Regions from separate parts of the Bacillus sp. JJ1609 genome, predicted to be linked through region 1. Evidence: predicted binding sites of a transcription regulator. Region 1 holds the regulator's gene; each other region holds the start of a gene.
The links. Region 1 encodes LexA, which represses DNA repair genes until DNA is damaged. Its sites were predicted from a motif close to CGAACATATGTTCG; they were not measured.

Region 1 (4,293 bases):
GTGGATGTCCGATTAGCAAAGGCCCGAGAAAATTATGTCTGTGTAAAGAAGCTCGACAATCTTTCAAATACAACGAATGAAAAAGAGATTCTCGATGTTCATGACCAGCTGCCGGATTTCATCTTTGATGAAGGCATATCCATGAACTCTTTCAGCCGTTATGGTGACCGCAAAGAATATCCATGGGTATCCAATGAAAAATGGTCCATGATGGCATGGGATCCGCTCCAGCAATGCTCCACTTGTGAATGGCGCCACCGCTGCGGCCAAACCTTGAACCGTGATCACTACCGTCATGCTGGTGATTTAATCATATGTTCCCATGACTTTTATATGGAACATGTCTGGACGAAAGAGTCCCGCAAAAGGGAAGGGCAAATGCCGCTTCTCCCTGAAGCGAGCACCGTCATTTTTGATGAAGGCCACCTGCTTGAATTTGCAGCGCAAAAAGGGCTTACTTATCGTTTTAACTCACAAACGCTGACGACGGTCCTAACAGGATATATGCATCAGGATGTTAGGGAAGAGTCGCTTTATTTAATCGAGGATATTTTAGAGCTTCATGATGCATGGTTCGACCTGCTTGTTGATAACTCAGTAGCGGTTGTAGGATCTAATCGAAAAGAAGTTCCGCTCCTTGCTAGTATCAGGAAAACAGCTGAAACCCTTGAGAAAAAGGTAAGTGATTTGATGGATCAGCTTGTTTTTGATGCTGAATTATTCGTCATCGATGATTACCATTTGAAAATCATGGAAGAGTATTTGGAGTTCTTTGCTTATGGTTTAGGAATTTTCCTTAAAAATGATGAAGGGATCTTCTGGCTTGAGGAGAATGAGGTTCAAACATCATTGGTTATTATGCCTCGATTAGTTGAAGAAATTTTGAAGAAGGAAGTCTTTTCACAAAATATTCCTTTTGTTTTTTCTTCAGCTACATTATCCCAGGCTGGCGACTTTAGTTATATTGCTAAAAGCCTTGGTATTGAACAGTTTTCTTCCTTTACAGTGGCGTCTCCGTTTGATTATGAAGAGCAGATGAAGATGGCGGGACACATCCAGACAGATGAAACGAATAAATGGGAGCAGATTGGGGCCGACTTATTAAGCCAAAACGGAAAATCTCTTGTGTTATTTTCATCCTCTCAGGAAATGGAACGCTTTAGGGCATGGGCAGATATTCAAAAATGGCCATTTGCCATACTTTTTGAGGGAGACAGAGAAATTAGTGAAACCGTAAAGGCCTTCCAAAGCGAGCATACAACAGTACTATGTTCTTATAGTTTATGGGAAGGATTGGACGTTCCAGGTGAATCATTAATCCAGGTGATTATTTCTTCCTTGCCGTTCCCTCCTCATGATCCTGTTTTCCAGGCGAAACGAAAGCATGCCAATAACGCAACTGTAGAGATTGACCTGCCATATATGCTGCTGCGTTTAAGGCAGGGAATGGGCCGTTTGATTAGGAGCAGCCAGGATTCCGGAATTGTACATCTGTGGTTAACTGCTGGGCAAAAGGAAGCCTATTTAAATGACATCGTAAAAGTTCTCCCTGTTCAGAATGTAAAATGGTACTAGAAAATATTAAAGATGAAAAAGACTCCCGGAAGATAAATACCTCCGGGATTCTTTTTAGCGAATTAGGTGTGGATTTAAATTAGAACCAGCATCCACATTTTCTGTGGTGGCGATTACGATCATCACGATCGCGATCACGATCACGATCATCTCTATCATCCTGAGCACCTTCTAAGTCTTCGATAATACAACGGCGCACTGCGCGGCAAAGATCATCAAAGTCAATAGTTGCTCTCACTTGATTACGGTCCCTATCCCTGTCCCTGTTAGGGAAAAAAACATTAGAAACATCGTTGTTATTTCTGTTGCATCCCATTTTTTTCAACTCCTTCCCTTGTTGATACATTATCTTATGAGATAATGGACAACATGCTAGGGGTTCTGCCCTGTAAATGGTAAAATGTGCTACTCTCCTAGATAAGGGGTAGTATAAATTAGATACACAAAGATAATCACGAAATAGTTTAGAACTGTATCTTTCCATTCTAAATGTGTTTCATCAATTAAAATGGTTAACAATATGGTTGTATTTATAAATGAACGGAGTTGATAAACATGAGTAAAGCGAAGAGTAAAGGCGGAACAGGTCGAGGTACAGGTAAAAAAGGATGGAACAGATGGCAATCAAGCGCGAATAAGGCTAAAAGTGCCAAGCCTTATAAGAGTAAAGGTGTGAAACACCAGGATAAAACAGAAGAATAATAAAGGGGCTAGTCCGTAATGGAGATGGTTTATAGAGAATCTGAAGGTTCCATAATCAGTAAAACATCTTATTTAATAGATTCATATGTAAAAAAGCAAGCGGAAAGCCGCTTGCTTTTTTTTAATGCATATGACGGTATACTCCGATCACTTTGCCCAGAATCGAAACGTTGCGGAGGATAATAGGATCCATGGATGAATTTTCTGGCTGGAGCCTGAAATAATCCTTTTCCTTGAAGAAACGCTTAACTGTTGCTTCGTCTTCTTCTGTCATCGCAACAACGATATCACCATTGTTGGCCGTTTTCTGCTGCTTAACGATGACATAATCACCATCAAGGATTCCCGCTTCAATCATACTGTCTCCCATGATTTCAAGCATGAACACTTGCTCATCATGAGGGACGAGACGATCAGGAAGAGGGAAGTACTCTTCGACATTTTCGATTGCCGTAATCGGCATACCCGCAGTTACTTTACCAACGACAGGTACGTTGACAACATTATATTTAGGGATACGGCTATCTTCTTCTATTTCAAGGATTTCGATTGCGCGCGGCTTTGTAGGATCGCGTCTGATCAAGCCCTTGCTTTCTAGTCTAGCTAAATGTCCATGGACAGTGGAGCTGGAGGCAAGGCCAACCGCTTCGCCAATTTCGCGTACGGATGGTGGATATCCTTTTTTCTTGACTTCACCTTTAATGAACTCAAATATGTCTTGTTGCCGTTTCGATAACTTCGTCATATTCACGCACCTCGTATATTTTCTTGTCCTTATTATACCATGTCCTCTATCGAGATACAAACATAAGTTCGAATATTTAGTTGACACGAAACAAATGTTCGTTTTATAATGAAATCAAATGAACGAACATACATTCGCAAAGAGGTGCTGAACATGAAAAAACTTTGGGAAAACTATTCATATGCAATCATCCTGCTTGCTGTCAGCTTGATTTTTTCGTTAGTGGCGAAAGCTCATTTAAATATTTCAGACGATGCATACATAACTGTTACTATAGAAGAAGGGCAATCATTATGGGAGATTGCCGAAACATATGCAAATGAACATAATCTTTCAGAAAACGAGTTCGTTAGCTGGGTACAGAAAAAAAATGGAATAGCCGGCGAGGTGATTTTTCCTGGCGATGAACTTGTCATCCCCGTGATGGCTGAACAAGTAGAGCCGACACAGATTGCCGGCGCAGAAAGATAAAATAAGCAAAGCGAATAAGGTGACATCATGAAAGCAATTATTTATTGCCGCGTAAGTACGACAAAAGAAACACAGGAAACCTCACTGGCGAGGCAGGAGGAGGAATTAATCCGCCTTGCTGGCAGCTACGGCTTCGAGGTTCAGAGAATCATTAAGGAGCAGGCAAGCGGATACGATCTTGAAAGAGAAGGTATATTGGAACTCCTCGACCTAATTAAAGATAAAACAATCGGAGCACTGTTGATTCAGGATGAAACACGTCTTGGCAGAGGAAATGCTAAGGTCGCAATTCTCCACTGCATTTTAAAAGAAAAAATCAAGCTTTACAGTATTTCGCACAATGGTGAGCTTCAGCTTTCAGAATCAGATTCGATGGTGCTTCAAATTGTGAGCATGGTCGAAGAATATCAAAGAAAGATCCACAATATCAAAATCAAAAGAGGGATGCAGCGGGCTATTGAGCACGGATATAAGCCTCAGCGGAACTTGAAAAATCAAGGTGACCATTCTGGGAGAGAACGGAAAGATATGCCAATCGAAGAGATTGTCAAGCTCAGGAATAATGGTCTTACTTTTGCCGAGATTGCTGCAACATTAAGAGGCTTTGGGTTCAATGTTTCAAAAGCAACAGTTAATCGCAGATATCTAGAATACATAGAGACAAAGGATGAGGAAACTCCTTTCTTGTAAAAATCCCCTGATTCTAGTAACATGACTTTTAACGTAACTTTTTTACAAAGGAGCTTTACCAATGCTATCTAGTGATAAAATTGCCAGAATTAATGAATTGGCACGAAAAG
Region 2 (4,293 bases), on a different contig from region 1:
TAACTTGAAGCTCGAAAACGATTTTCGCAAATCCTCTGCCATGCTTGAAAGTTTTCCTGATGATTCCAAAAGCTCCTGCATTGTTGCGTTTTGTTCCTCTGTTGTAGCAGCAACCTGTTCAAGGAATTGTGCAGACTTTGATGATGCAATGATAACTTCAGTGGCTGATTGAGCCATAAACTCCATTTTTTCATTCGCGTTTACAACTGCTTCGCTTACTTGATTTCCTTTCATGCTTACTTCTTCAATCGATTCTGCGATTTCAGTAAAAGTAATCGCCACTTTTTCCACAAGTTCATTTCCTTTCAATACGGTCGCCTGGCTTTCATCCATAACATTCACAGCCTGGTTTGTTTCCTTCCCGGTCTGTTCAAGAATATTGCGGATGCTTTCAGCCGCGCCTGCTGATTGTTCAGCGAGCTTTCGGACTTCCTGTGCAACGACACCAAATCCCTTACCATGTTCACCGGCGCGTGCTGCTTCAATTGCAGCATTGAGTGCAAGCAAGTTTGTCTGATTCGAGATATCAGTAATGATCTCAATAATTCTATGGATTTCCTGAGAATTATTCTTCAGTGAATGGATCACATTCGATAATTCGTTTACTTTTTCATTAATCATATCCATCTGTTCGGTAACGCTGAAAGCATACTGTTTGCCCTGCTCAATCTTCTCCTTCGAAACAGATGTAGTATATAGAGTTTCTTTAAGTGATCCAGTGACCTCTATTAACTGTGAAGAAACATTTTCAACGGCATTATTTGTACGTTCGGAAATTTTAACTTGTTCCTCAGAAGCCGATGCAACCTGCATGATTGAAGTAGTGATCTCGTTATTCGCTTGGGTCGTAGCTTCTGCATTAAGCTTTAAATTCCTTGACATTTCATTAACCTGGTCAGAAGATGACAGGATACTGGAGATTGATGCCTTAAGGTTTCCGGACAATTGGTTCATAGCGGCAATAATCTGGCCAACCTCATCCTTGCTTTTAGCATCTAGTACCTTTACATTCAATTCGCCCGCAGCAAGCTTCTTGCAATAAGCTACTACATCTTTTAGGCCCCTGCTGATGTTACGGGATACAAAGTACATAGCAATCGACGAGATGACGAATGCTATGATCATTATCATAAATGTATTCTGGACCATGGATGCGATCGAGGAATGAGTTTCCTTCATGATTTTCGTTCGATCATCAAGAATGACAGTCCTTAGGGAATTCAGTTTATCGATATTCATATCCCGTATGGTCTCAGCCTTATTGGCAAGACTGATTTGAGTGAAGATATCAACTTGTTCGCCTTTTTGTTTGAAATCTTCTACTGTTGCTAATATTTCATCTTCCCATACATTGTCCATATATTTATCTGTCTTCATAATTGCGTTATATAGAGCTTTTTCTTCCTCGGATCTAACATTGGATTTCAACTTTACTGCAGACGCATTGAAATTCTCCGATTCCTTTTTATAAAGTGCCATCAGTTCTGGTTTTGGTTCAGTTATGTAATCTGTAATGATAATATATTTTTGCCGAAAAGTGGAACCCATGTCGCTGATCATGATCGCATAATCACTTTTTTCCTCAGCCTGGTCGATTGCTCCTGCCAGATTATTAAGCACAGTCGATAGATAGACGAAGCTGCCTAAAAAGATCACCATAATAAAAATAAAAACGCTTCCATACTTCTTTCCGATAGACCAATGCTGCATAAATATTCCCCCGTCTTAGCATAAATAACATTTAAATAGGCTTACCTGTGTATGTATTTATATCGGCATTAACATTTAGTTCTTTACCTTTTTAATATTTTTTCACATAAAATTCACAACCGTAATCATCACTTATGCAAGAGCAAGAAAGAAATTTTTCTATTGAATAAACATTTAAGCAGAGCGGGGTACAATCTGCAAGGAGCAGGCGATTTTATATAAGTTTGTAGGAAGATTCTATAAATGAGTCTTTATAATGATCCATACAGTTTGTAACGTCAGCTGAATAATCATCTTCTAGGTATTGCTAGGGCTTTTTTGATAAAATAAGAGGGAACGTATATTTGGGAAGTGGCTGACATGAAAGAGATGTATCCGAAAAAAGGCAGGGTTATTTTACATGTTGATATGAATAGTTTCTATGCTTCGGTTGAAATGGCTTATGATCCAGACTTAAAGGGGAAACCGCTTGCGATTGCCGGGAATCCTGAAGAACGCCGGGGGATAATTGTAACTTGCAGCTATGAGGCGAGGAAATTCGGGGTCAGGACAACCATGCCATTATGGGAGGCAAAGAAGCTATGCCCTGACTTGATCATAAAGAAACCAAATTTTGAACGCTATCGATCAGCCTCTGCTGCCATGTTTGATTTATTGCGTCAATACACCGAGCTCGTAGAGCCAGTCTCAATTGATGAAGGCTATATGGATATCACAGACTGTTCCGACCTTGGTTCTCCCCTGCTGATTGCAGAAAGTATTCAGAAGAGGTTACTAGAGCAGTTAGATCTTCCATGCAGTATTGGGATAGCTCCTAATAAATTTCTCGCTAAAACTGCCTCCGATATGAAAAAACCCCTGGGTATCACGGTTTTGAGGAAACGTGACATTCCTATGATTCTCTGGCCGCTGGAGGTAGGAGAGATGCATGGAGTAGGAAGCAAAACTGCGGACAAACTAAAAAGTATCGGAATCAACACAATTGGCGGCTTGGCAGAGGCAAATGACATACAGATGAAAGGTCTGCTCGGTATTAACGGAATAAGGCTGAAGGAAAGAGCCAATGGCCAGGATAATCGGGTAGTCGATCCGGAATCAGTCTATGATTTTAAAAGTATTGGTAATTCCACAACCTTGCCGAGAGATGTTTCAAACCAGGTCGAGCTTTTGAAGGTGCTTGAAAGGCTTTCTGAACAAGTAGCGGTCAGGATGAAACGAAAGGAAGCCGTGGCAACGAATATAAGTGTCATGATCCGTTTTAAGGACAGGAAGACGATTACGCGGAGCCACAAGCTCCAAAATCCTGTTTCTAAAAAGGATGAAATTGCTGCTGCCGCCAAAACGCTGTTCCTGAAGCATTGGAACGGGGATCCGGTAAGACTGTTGGGCATTACCGGCACTGACCTTCTTGAAGCGGATCAAGCAGTGAAACAGCTGGATCTTTTCTCATTTGAGCAGGATGCAAGGAAGGAACCGCTGATTAATACAATGAGCATGTTGAGAGAGAAATATGGCAAAAGCATAATTGAGAGTGCTGGTTCACAAATTAAAAATAAAGTTCCTGAAGAAATTAAAGGAACAGATACAAGCTTTAATAAAGATTTCCTGCAGGACCGCAAGTTGCATGACAATGAAGAGAGAAAAGACAAATAGAATGTTTAACTGACAGTAGTTAAGTCAAAATAAATAAGGGCCCAGATCTGAATGTTTGCAACACAAATCTATCATTGCTAAATTATAGAGTATGCATATAAAAACCTAGTTTTAGACAGAAGGGAAGTTGGAAAAATGTCAAAGCAACAAATCGGCGTTATAGGCCTTGCAGTCATGGGCAAGAACTTGGCGATGAATATTGAAAGCAGAGGCTATTCTGTATCCGTTTATAATCGTTCTAGAGAGAAAACGGAAGAAATGCTGGCTGAAACAAAAGGAAAAAATCTCGTCGGTACTTACACGATTGAAGAATTTGTCCAATCACTTGAAAAGCCACGCAAAATCTTGCTGATGGTCAAAGCTGGTGCAGCGACAGATGCGACAATCGAACAGTTGAAACCTTATCTTGAAAAAGGAGATATCATCATTGATGGAGGCAATACATATTTTGCCGATACACAGCGTCGTAACAAGGAATTGAGTGAGCTAGGCCTTCACTTCATCGGGACAGGCGTATCCGGCGGTGAGGAAGGGGCTCTGCATGGTCCGTCCATCATGCCTGGAGGACAGAAGGAAGCCTATGATTTAGTTGCTCCGATTTTCCAGGACATATCTGCTAAAGTCAATGGAGAAGCATGTACAACATATATCGGTCCGGATGGAGCAGGCCATTATGTGAAAATGGTCCACAATGGCATCGAGTACGGAGATATGCAATTAATATCCGAATCGTATTTTATGCTTAAGCATATTTTAGGTCTCAATGCAGAAGAGTTGCATCAAGTATTTTCGGATTGGAACAAAGGCGAGTTGGATAGCTATCTTATCGAGATTACTGCTGACATATTTACTAAGAAGGATGAAGAATCAGGAAAACCTCTAGTTGACGTGATTTTGGATACTGCCGGTCAAAAGGGCACTGGAAAATGG
Region 3 (4,293 bases), on a different contig from region 1:
GACTGGGTTGACGGTTATATAGCCAGAAAGCACAATCTTGTCACTAATCTTGGGAAATTTTTGGACCCGCTGGCAGATAAGCTCCTTGTATCTTCTGCTCTTATCGTATTAGTTGAGCTTGGATATGCACCAGCTTGGATTGTTATTGTGATCATCAGCAGGGAATTTGCCGTTACTGGCCTTCGCCTTCTCCTTGCAGGAGGCGGTGAGGTTGTAGCAGCTAAAATGCCTGGAAAAATAAAGATGTGGGCCCAAACTGTCGCCATCTCTGCACTGCTGCTGCACAACATCATATTTGAAGCTTTTTCGATTCCATTTGCGGACATTGCATTATGGGTAGCGATGTTCTTTACAATTTGGTCTGGATGGGACTATTTCGCCAAAAATAAGGATATTTTCACGAACTCAAAATAATGGCAGCCACTGGGGGAGTTTGGAGATGAATGCTGAAATTATTGCGGTAGGATCGGAATTGCTTCTGGGACAAATCGTCAATACAAATGCTAGATTTCTGTCACGGCAACTAGCTGATCTTGGCATAAATGTTTTCTATCATACCGTTGTGGGTGATAACCCCGACAGGCTAGAACAAGCCATGAAAGTTGCTCAGGAACGTGCCGAGTTCATCCTGTTCACTGGAGGACTTGGACCTACCAAGGATGATCTTACAAAAGATACGATTGCTGCACAGCTCGGGAAACAGCTTGTAATGGATGAAGAAGCAATGGTTTCAATCGAGCATTATTTTAAAAAGACAAACAGGGCAATGACAGAAAACAATCGAAGGCAAGCACTAGTGATTGAGGGATCCATTATATTGAAGAATGATAATGGAATGGCTCCAGGAATGTTTCTATCAACTGAGAAGCACAAATACATGCTCCTCCCTGGCCCCCCATCCGAGATGGAACCAATGTTCACAAAATATGGACAGGAAGCGATTGCCGGCATGTATGGCAGGCAGGCAAAAATCGAGTCCAGGGTGCTCCGTTTCTTTGGAATTGGCGAGGCGGCACTTGAAGCTAAGATTGAGGACCTAATAGATGCCCAGAGCAATCCGACGATTGCACCTTTAGCAGGGGACAGCGAAGTGACATTACGGCTCACCGCAAGAGATGGTTCTTCAGAAACAGCTCAAACGCTTATTGATAGAGTTGAAGCTGATATTATGGCACGTGTTGGCGAATTTTTTTATGGCTATGACGAAACTTCACTTATGACTGAACTTTCGAAGCTTCTAAAGGAAAAAGATCTGACTTTAACAGCAGCTGAGAGTTTGACAGGAGGCATGTTTCAGCAGGAGGTTACTTCCATTCCAGGTGTGAGCAGCATATACAAAGGTGGGATCGTTTGCTACTCAAATGAGGCTAAGATTAAATTAGTGAACGTTAATCCTGAAACCATTGAAAAATATGGAGCTGTTAGCGGCGAATGTGCTAAGGAACTGGCAGTTAACACAGCTGTACTCCTAAACGCAGACATTGGAATCAGTTTTACAGGCGTTGCAGGTCCAGATGAATTAGAAGGCCACCCTGCAGGAACTGTATTTATCGGAATATCGATAAAGGGCCAGCCAGTATATGCCGAAAAATTTAATCTGGGCGGATCCAGGAAGGCAATCAGAACGCGTGCCGTAAAGTATGGCTGCTTTTTATTGCTTAATAGATTGGCAGGGACACGGAAGCGATGAGCTCCGTGTTTTTTTTTGCAAGAAATAGACAGATTCCTTTTGAAAATGGCTTTTTCATGGGTTTGACTCTATAGAAATTAGTTAAAACATAGAATAAAAATCACTTTTATCAGATTTTTGTTTATGAAAAAAAACGAATAAATGTTCGACTTTTTAATGGACAAACAGTTGTGAAAAAGGTATAGTAATAGTAGGCATTAAATAAGAGATTTGTGGACAGGCAGAATGCCAGTTCGTTTTTATATAAAAGGAGGAAAATTGAGTGAGTGATCGTCAAGCTGCACTAGATATGGCGTTAAAACAAATTGAGAAGCAATTTGGTAAAGGCTCAGTTATGAAATTGGGAGAGAAGACAGACACTAAGATTTCAACTTCTCCAAGTGGCTCGCTTGCATTGGATGTTGCTCTAGGAATAGGCGGATATCCACGCGGACGTGTTATCGAAATATACGGACCAGAAAGTTCAGGTAAAACAACAGTTGCGCTTCATGCGATTGCAGAAGTACAGGCTAACGGCGGACAAGCTGCGTTTATTGATGCAGAACATGCTCTTGATCCTGTATATGCTCAAAAGCTTGGTGTTAATATCGATGAACTTCTTCTTTCACAGCCAGATACTGGTGAACAGGCTTTAGAAATTGCTGAAGCACTTGTTCGAAGCGGAGCAATTGATATTATCGTTATTGACTCTGTTGCTGCACTTGTACCAAAGGCTGAAATTGAAGGGGAGATGGGTGATTCTCACGTAGGTCTTCAAGCTCGTTTGATGTCTCAGGCTTTGCGTAAGCTGTCTGGTGCTATCAATAAATCTAAGACTCTTGCCATTTTCATTAACCAGATTCGTGAAAAAGTCGGTGTAATGTTCGGTAACCCTGAAACAACGCCTGGTGGACGCGCATTAAAGTTCTATTCAAGTGTACGTCTAGAAGTACGCCGTGCTGAAACATTGAAGCAGGGAAATGAAATGGTAGGTAACAAAACAAAGATTAAGGTTGTTAAGAACAAGGTTGCTCCTCCGTTCCGTACGGCTGAAGTTGATATCATGTACGGTGAAGGAATCTCTAAAGAGGGCGAGATCATCGATATTGGCTCAGAACTCGATATCGTCCAAAAGAGCGGTTCATGGTATTCTTATAATGAAGAACGTCTTGGACAGGGAAGGGAAAACGCAAAGATTTTCCTTAAAGAGAACCCATCCATCCGCCTTGAAATCCAGAAAAAGATCCGGGATCACTACGGACTTGATGGAGAATTTACCGTAACTGAAAGTGATGAAGACCAGGAAGAACTTGAACTGGATTAGAACTCTAGCTTGAAAATTAACACAAGGTCTCCTGTAACCAGGAGGCCTTGTTTGGTTAATTTTTAAATAAAAATTAGAAAAAAAAGAATAATGAATAAAAAGGTTTCAAATCCTTGGGGGACAAACCCTTGACAATAAAATTTAGCAGCTTTACAATTAAAAATGTATATTTTACATTTTCATGGTATTAAAAACGTTTAAAAGCATTAGAGCTGTATGTTGATGCTTGAAACAATGTACATGCCGACACTTTAAAAAACGTAACACAAGTTCATAGCAAGAGGAGGTGAAAATGATGGATCCTATTATTTTGATCATCTCCATTTTGCTTGGCCTATTCGTCGGTGCAGTTGTTGGCTATTTTTATCGTAAATCCGTTGCGGAAGCAAAAGTTGCAGGTGCCAGAAACGCTGCTGAGCAGATTATTGAAGATGCGAAGCGCGAAGCAGAGGCTATGAAAAAAGAAGCCCTGCTAGAGGCTAAGGATGAAAATCACAAGCTGCGCACTGAAGCAGAGCGTGAAATTCGTGAGCGAAGAAATGAACTGCAAAAACAAGAAAATCGTTTATTGCAAAAAGAGGAGAATCTTGACCGTAAAGATGAGACGTTGAATAAACGGGAAAATCTTTTAGAGAAAAAAGATGACGCTCTTTCCAAAAGACAACAGCATATTGAAGAGATGGAAAGCAAAGTGGACGAGATGGTACGAAATCAGCAGGCTGAACTTGAACGCATCTCGGGCTTAACGCGTGATGAGGCTAAATCCATCATTTTGGAACGAACTGAGCAAGAACTTGCTCACGACATTGCACTAATGATTAAGGAAAACGAAAACAGGGCGAAAGAGGAATCCGATAAAAAAGCGAAAGAAGTTCTTTCACTTGCCATCCAAAGATGCGCAGCTGACCATGTTGCTGAAACAACTGTGTCAGTCGTAAACCTTCCGAATGATGAAATGAAGGGACGCATTATCGGCCGTGAGGGACGGAATATCCGTACCCTGGAAACGTTAACGGGAATTGACCTCATAATTGATGACACTCCGGAAGCAGTAATCCTTTCCGGTTTTGATCCAATCAGACGTGAAACAGCCCGTTTAGCTCTTGACAAGTTAGTTCAGGACGGACGTATTCATCCGGCTCGAATTGAGGAAATGGTTGAAAAGGCACGCCGTGAAGTGGATGAGCACATCCGTGAGGTTGGGGAACAAACAACCTTCGAGGTGGGCGTTCACGGACTGCATCCAGACTTAATCAAAATTCTTGGCCGTTTGAAGTATCGAACCAGCTACGGACAGAAT

Region 2: the regulator LexA is predicted to act here: its motif matches at 2,044-2,057, upstream of V7654_RS23540 (DNA polymerase IV).
Region 3: the regulator LexA is predicted to act here: its motif matches at 1,825-1,838, upstream of recA (recombinase RecA).

The regions. Positions count from the first base shown of each region.
Region 1 is NZ_JBALSS010000007.1:126,890-131,182, reverse strand. Features, by position in the region: gene V7654_RS08440 (ATP-dependent DNA helicase) at 1-1,575, shown strand, start outside; gene V7654_RS08435 (DUF3934 family protein) at 2,131-2,277, shown strand; gene lexA (transcriptional repressor LexA) at 2,399-3,022, opposite strand; gene yneA (cell division suppressor protein YneA) at 3,176-3,493, shown strand; gene V7654_RS08420 (YneB family resolvase-like protein) at 3,521-4,183, shown strand; gene V7654_RS08415 (DUF896 domain-containing protein) at 4,245-4,293, shown strand, end outside.
Region 2 is NZ_JBALSS010000049.1:666-4,958, reverse strand. Features, by position in the region: gene V7654_RS23990 (methyl-accepting chemotaxis protein) at 1-813, opposite strand, end outside; partial or broken gene V7654_RS23985 (HAMP domain-containing protein) at 940-1,092, opposite strand; gene V7654_RS23540 (DNA polymerase IV) at 2,071-3,363, shown strand; gene gndA (NADP-dependent phosphogluconate dehydrogenase) at 3,499-4,293, shown strand, end outside.
Region 3 is NZ_JBALSS010000001.1:18,409-22,701, reverse strand. Features, by position in the region: gene pgsA (CDP-diacylglycerol--glycerol-3-phosphate 3-phosphatidyltransferase) at 1-414, shown strand, start outside; gene V7654_RS00110 (competence/damage-inducible protein A) at 440-1,690, shown strand; gene recA (recombinase RecA) at 1,953-2,993, shown strand; gene rny (ribonuclease Y) at 3,289-4,293, shown strand, end outside.